3 regions of the Proteiniborus ethanoligenes genome follow, and region 3 is predicted to be linked to each of the others. Evidence: predicted binding sites of a transcription regulator. Region 3 holds the regulator's gene; each other region holds the start of a gene.

Region 1 (2,277 bases), on a different contig from region 3:
TACTTGTAAATCTCCTCACGAAATGTTAGGAGCATTAATAAAATCTTACTACGCAGAAAAGAACAATATAAAACCAGAGGATATTTATGTAGTGTCAATAATGCCTTGTACTGCTAAAAAATTCGAGGCAAAAAGGGAAGAACTTGCTGCAACAGGCTATCCAGATGTAGATGCAGTATTAACTACTAGAGAATTAGCAAAGATGATTAAGGAAGCACGTATAGACTTTAATAACTTAGAAGATGAAGACTTTGACGATGTTCTAGGAGAATCAACAGGGGCAGGTGTAATCTTTGGAGCAACTGGTGGAGTTATGGAAGCTGCTTTAAGAACTGTAGCAGAGGTTGTAACTGGGAAAGAGCTAGAAAATATAGACTTTAAGCAAGTAAGAGGAACTGAAGGAATCAAAGAGGCAGAAATAGATTTAGGTGAATTAAAGGTAAAAGTAGCTGTTGCTCATAGCACAGGTAAAGCTAAAGAGCTTTTAGAAAAAGTAAAATCTGGTGAAAAGGAATATCATTTTATTGAAGTAATGGGCTGCCCTGGAGGATGCGTAACAGGTGGGGGCCAGCCTTATATAAGTGCAAAGGATAGATATACGAAGGATGTAATGAAAACAAGAGCTAAGGCTCTATACAATGAGGATATGGGAAAGGCAATAAGAAAGTCTCATGAAAATCCTATGATTAAAAAGATTTATGATGAATTTTTAGAGAAGCCAAATAGCCATAAAGCTCACCAGCTTCTTCATACTCATTATATAAAAAGAGATAAGTATATAGTAAATATAAACAATTAATAGTATATGTTTATTAAGCTATAAAAAACATAACAATTATAGAATACTTATAAACCTCAGCTAATAAGCTGAGGTTTGTAAGTATATGGACCTAAAAATTTTAAAAGTCATAAGAAAAAGTCTATTTCAAAGTAAACAAACTAAAAACACTTGGATTGTCTAAAAAATATCACAAGTTGACACATATATTGACAAGTATTAAACTAGTGATGACAATATATTTAATTAGCTAATCTTATTAATTTTTCATTTCAAAACTTTAAATACCCTAAAAATAATATAAAAAATAAATATTATCCGAGACTATTAAAATAGCCTATATTACCATAGCTGCAAATATGTAATTTTCTATGTAAAAACATGTATAATTTTCTAATTACAAGCAAGTTCAAAATAAAATACTAATGAATGGATTAAGGCTTTATGAAATAAAAATTCTGGAGGTGTTTAAGTGAAGTCTCTTGAGGAACTTAAAAGGCTTAGAGAGGAAACTATCGAAAGGGTTGAGCTTAGAAACAGCAAGGAAGGAATTAGAATTGTAGTAGGCATGGCAACTTGTGGAATATCCGCAGGAGCAAGACCTGTACTTATGACGCTAATTGAAGAAGTAAATAAGAGAAAGCTTAAAGATGTAACTGTATCTCAAACCGGATGTATAGGTGTTTGTAGATTAGAGCCTATAGTGGAAATCTACAAGAAAGGCGAAGGAAAAACAACCTATGTTGATGTAAATCCAGAAAAAGCAAAACAAATAGTGGCTGAGCACATAGTTAATGGTAAAATAATAACAGAATATACAATAGGAAATTATGAAAATAAAGAATCTTAGTTTAATATAAGGGGGCATTAAATCAAATGAATTATTTTAGGTCACATGTGCTAATTTGTGGGGGAACTGGCTGTACTTCTTCTAAATCTGATTTGATTGAGGAAAAATTCAATGAATTACTAACAGATAAAGGCTTAAACAATGAAATAAAAGTCGTGAGAACAGGATGTTTTGGTCTTTGTGAGGCTGGGCCTATAGTCATAATCTATCCAGAAGGTGCATTTTACAGTCATATTAAAGTAGAAGATGTAAAAGAAATTGTAGAAGAACATTTATATAAAGGAAGAATAGTAAAAAGATTATTATATAAACACTCTGTAGAGGATGATGTTATAAAATCTATAAATGAAATAGGCTTTTATAAAAAGCAAGTGAGAGTAGCATTAAGCCATTGCGGAGTAATAAACCCTGAAGATATTACTGAATATATAGCATATAACGGATACGAGGCATTAGGTAAGGTTCTTACAGAAATGACTCCTGATGAAGTTATAAATACAATTAAGGCTTCAGGTCTTAGAGGAAGAGGAGGCGGAGGCTTCCCTACAGGATTAAAATGGGAGTTTACTGCAAAGGCCAATGGTAACAAAAAATATGTATTGTGCAATGCAGATGAAGGTGACCCAGGAGCATTCATGGATAGAAGTAT
Region 2 (2,277 bases), on a different contig from region 3:
AATGTTAAAACAAAATCTATTATACCACTATGCTGAAATTCTTCTGCCTCCATTTTTTTTGCAAGACATGGACCTATGAAAACTACTACGCTGTCCATTCCATAGCTGTGCTTTAACAGCTTACCATGGGCAACCATTGGTGATACTACTGGTATCATATATTTAGTCAGGGGAGGATAATATTTCTCAATAAAGTTGTTAACGGAAGGACAGCTAGTAGTGATTAGATTTGCGTACTTACCTTCGTCGTAGTATTTTTTATAATAATCTATCACTATTTCTGCACCGATAGCTGTTTCTTCCACCATTTCAAAACCAAGTAATTTTAAAGCTGTTACTATTTGGTGTTCATCATTCATATTGAATGCTCCAGCAAATGATGGTGCCAAGCTTGCTATTACTCTCCTGTTACTTTGTATTGCTTCCTTTACTTGATTTATGCTACTTTTAATATGCAAGGCATCCTTTTGGCATACAACCTGACATTTTCCACATGAAATGCACAAATCATCAACTATTTCAGCATGATCCTCTAAAATTGTTATGGCTTTTGAAGGACAAGTTCTTAAGCATCTATAGCAGTTGTTACAGTTTTCTCTAGAAAAATTAATAAATTTCATTTTATAGCCTCCTAACTACATGCTGTTCAAAAAACTCTTCTACTGATTCCTCCCCTACTGATATTACTTTATCGTCATCAATCTTTACAGAAACAGCTTTTGTGCACTCCCCTAAACAGAATGCGGCCTTTACTGCTATTTTATCTTCTAACTTCCTGTTTTCGATAATCTGCTGTAGTCCTTTTATAACATTATAAGCTCCTTTAAGATGACATGCGCTTCCTATACAAATATTTATATTTATCATGATTAACCTCCTTCGTTATTTTTTTAACAATTGTAGATGTGCGTTATTCTTGATTTTAATTTATAAATCTTCTTGCTTAGATAAATTTAATACATTGAGTATACCATATTGTTATTTTTTTATCAAAACTCCTTTTTATTATTATTTTCCTTATGAGCATGTATTTCACCTGTTTATAATATAATCACATCAACAATTATTACAAAAATTTTAGAAAAATAAAGACTTCTTTGTTTTAAGGTTCACAAAGAAGTCTTTGCCTGAATTATGTAAAATTTAAACTTGCATATTTATTTATAAAGGCTTTGGAGTGTTTCTCTTAGGAAATTTTTTTATCCTTTTTTCTACTCCATTTTGTTTAAGAAGAACAAGGACAATGTGCCTGGGCCTGAATGTGCTCCTACGGCACAGCCTATAGTGCCTATAACAAAATCAGTACATTTAAATCTTTCCTCTATCATTTCCTTTGCTTTTATAGCGACTTCTAGGTCATCCCCATGGGTAATACCTATTGTTTGTCTGCTTAAGTCTACTCCTCGTTCTTCTATTATCTCCATCATTCTTTTTAATACCTTGTTTCTTCCTCTAATCTTCTCTATAGGAACTAGCTTTCCATCTTCCACATGCAATATAGGCTTAATGTTTAGTAAGGTCCCCACAAAGGCAGAAGTTTTACTTACTCTTCCTCCTCTATAAAGATATTCTAAGTCATCTACTGTAAAAATGTGTTCCATGTGTTCAGAATAAAATTCTGCTGTTTTTACTATTTCCTCCTTTGGTAAGCCCTCCATAACCATCTGTGCTGCCTTTAATACTACTAATCCAAAGCCACCAGAAGCACATTTTGTATCTATTATAGTAATATCAAAATCTGGGTAATCTTCTAGTACCTCATTTTTAGCCATAAGCGAAGACTGATATGTACCTGATAGCCCTGATGAAAATGCTATATATATACAGGCCTCACCGTTTTTAGCATACTCTTCAAATTTTTCTTTGAACATTTGAGGGGGGATTTGTGCAGTTGTATAAACCTTCCCTTCACGCATGTTATTATAAAGCTCTTCTGGCTTTAATGTCTCTCCATCCCTGTATTCCTCATCTCCTAGGTAAACCAATATTGGCAATACGTCTATACCAAACCTTTTAATTATTTCAGGTGATAAATCACAAGCACTATCAGTTATAATTCTAGTATTCATTAATTCCTCCTCCTATCTATTTCATTCTACACTATTATATTATAATATACTTTCCTACAATATGTAAATCTAAACAATTTACATATTGTAGGAATATATCTTTATCATTTAAAATAGATTATAATACGGAATAATGTACCCTAGTAAATGTATATGAGGGGTGATGCTATGGCTAAGATTTTCTTCATAAGAAAAAAGGTATTATACG
Region 3 (2,277 bases):
GACCAAAAGCTCCTAAATATTCGCCTTTCGCCATTGGAATCAAATATTTTTGTTTTTGTTCTTCTGTACCATACTTTTGTATAGGCCAGCATCCAAGTGACGTATGTGCAGACAATATTACTCCTGTCGTTCCACATACTCTTGAAAGCTCTTCTACAGCTATGGCATAGGCTAAATCATCTCCACCTGCTCCACCATACTCTTCAGGTATAGGAATACTTAACATATTATACCTTGCCATTTTTTCTACACTTTCCCTAGGGAATCTTTCTGTTTCATCAATTTCTGCAGCTAAAGGCTTTATTTCCTTTTCTGCAAACTCCCTCATAACTTTTCTTATCATTTCCTGTTCCTTAGTTAAACTGAAATTCATTGTTTTCCCTCCTCATTATATATAAATATATTATTGATAATTTTATAACAAAAGCCCCTATAAAAATGCTAATGAGGTAGCTTTTGTTAAGCCACTACATAAGCGAATTGCACAAAATCTCCAGTTTTGCAATCTGCTTAAAACTCATTAGGTCAAGTTCTTTAAATAAAGATTTAAAAGTATAACTTTCCCATTCGTTATAACAAATTAAATATGCAATATTCTTGCCATCATTATAATTATACTCCTTTGACTAAAATTTTTCCACAAGGTTTGTTAATTTTTTATCTTACATTTTCTTAATACCCTTCATTCTTGTCCCTTATTACCCTTGATAAAGCTTGTATTTGCAAGGCTTGTCCTTTATTCCATCAATATTAATTACTATATAAAAATTATTTGTTTATCAGCTTAATTTTATCACATAAAAAAAACTATCTTAGAGATAGTCTTTTTTTATGTGTATATTTCTGATAATAATTGTTCAATTTCTTCAATTTTGTACATTTTCTATACATGCCCTGTGTTTTATTTGGACACTTTTACTTTTCGTTCTTTTCTTTGTACATATATGACAGTATAAATAAGCTTTCATTTAAATGGACGTTTTCCACTACAATGTCTTCTGGAACTTTTAAATCTGTAGGGGCAAAGTTCCATATGCCCTTTATATTACTTTTAACAAATTTATCAGCTACACTTTGAGCATGCTCCTTAGGAGTAGTTATAATCCCTATTTCAACTTCATTTTTAGAAATAAATTCTTCAACATTATCTACATCTAGTATTTCAATGTCTCTAATCTTTAAGCCAATGAGCTTAGGATTTTTATCAAATAAAGCCAACAGCTTAAATCCAGCATCCTCAAAGCCTTTATAATTTGCTACTGCCTGACCTAAATTACCTGCACCCACTAATACAGCCTTATAAATCTTTTCTAAGCCTAAAATTTTCCCCAACTGTTTATGCAGCTCTTCTACATTATATCCGTAGCCTTGTTGACCAAAGCCCCCAAAATTATTCAAATCTTGTCTTATTTGTGAAGCTGTAAAGCCAGTTATATTACTTAACTCATGGGATGAAATCCTAGTAATATCCTTATCTAACAATTCTCCAAGATATCTGTAGTATTTAGGAAGCCTTCTGATAACTGCCATAGAAACTTTATTTTCTCTTTCCATATCTTTTATTCACCTACTTAACTCAATATTTTCATATATAAGATTTTTAGTTATTATATCATTAGGTTAATATTCTGTCAATTTGTGCGGTTTGATAAATAGTAGTTTTACCCATATTATTGCTCTATTTATATTCCTTCTCTTAAAATATATTCCCTTATTGTTTCATTCTTAAACTATTTTTGTTAAAATTATATTAGTTAATAAAGACGAGGGGGATAATATTGATAGTTTTATCATGTAGCAATATATCAAAAAGCTATATAGTTGATGAAATACTAAGTAAAATTACTTTTGCCTTAAATGATAATGAAAAAGTTGGACTAGTAGGCTTAAATGGCTCTGGAAAATCTACTTTATTTAATATATTATCTGGGAAGCTCTCTATGGATTCTGGTGAAATCTATGTATCCAAGGATTGCAGAATAGGTTATCTTGAACAAAATACTCAAATCGAAAGCAATAAATCTATTTTTGATGAGGTAATGGAGGTTTTTGTTCCATTAATAGAAATGGAGAAAAAACTAAGGGAACTAGAGCATAGTATTAGCTTAGAAGGTGAAAATCCAGAATCTCAATTGCTAGGGAGCTTAATGGATGAGTATGCCCACCTAATGGAAGAATTCCAAAATAAAAATGGATATGGTTTTAAGAGTGAAATAAAAGGAACTTTAAAAGGATTAGGCTTTACTGAAGAACAGCTCAATATGTCTGTTTCTCATT

What was found. Region 3 encodes Rex, which represses fermentation and respiration genes when NADH is low (regulators of the CRP and FNR family bind a similar motif). Its sites were predicted from a motif close to ATTGTTAANNNNTTAACAAT; they were not measured.
Region 1: the regulator Rex is predicted to act here: its motif matches at 954-973, upstream of BLV37_RS05630 ((2Fe-2S) ferredoxin domain-containing protein).
Region 2: the regulator Rex is predicted to act here: its motif matches at 975-994, upstream of BLV37_RS04250 ((2Fe-2S) ferredoxin domain-containing protein).

The regions. Positions count from the first base shown of each region.
Region 1 is NZ_FNQE01000010.1:64,425-66,701, reverse strand. Features, by position in the region: gene BLV37_RS05635 (NADH-dependent [FeFe] hydrogenase, group A6) at 1-799, shown strand, start outside; gene BLV37_RS05630 ((2Fe-2S) ferredoxin domain-containing protein) at 1,251-1,628, shown strand; gene nuoF (NADH-quinone oxidoreductase subunit NuoF) at 1,655-2,277, shown strand, end outside.
Region 2 is NZ_FNQE01000007.1:67,562-69,838, forward strand. Features, by position in the region: gene BLV37_RS04245 ([Fe-Fe] hydrogenase large subunit C-terminal domain-containing protein) at 1-620, opposite strand, end outside; gene BLV37_RS04250 ((2Fe-2S) ferredoxin domain-containing protein) at 622-867, opposite strand; gene BLV37_RS04255 (DegV family protein) at 1,212-2,069, opposite strand.
Region 3 is NZ_FNQE01000023.1:49,834-52,110, reverse strand. Features, by position in the region: gene BLV37_RS10335 (acyl-CoA dehydrogenase) at 1-373, opposite strand, end outside; gene BLV37_RS10330 (redox-sensing transcriptional repressor Rex) at 916-1,554, opposite strand; gene BLV37_RS10325 (ABC transporter ATP-binding protein) at 1,779-2,277, shown strand, end outside.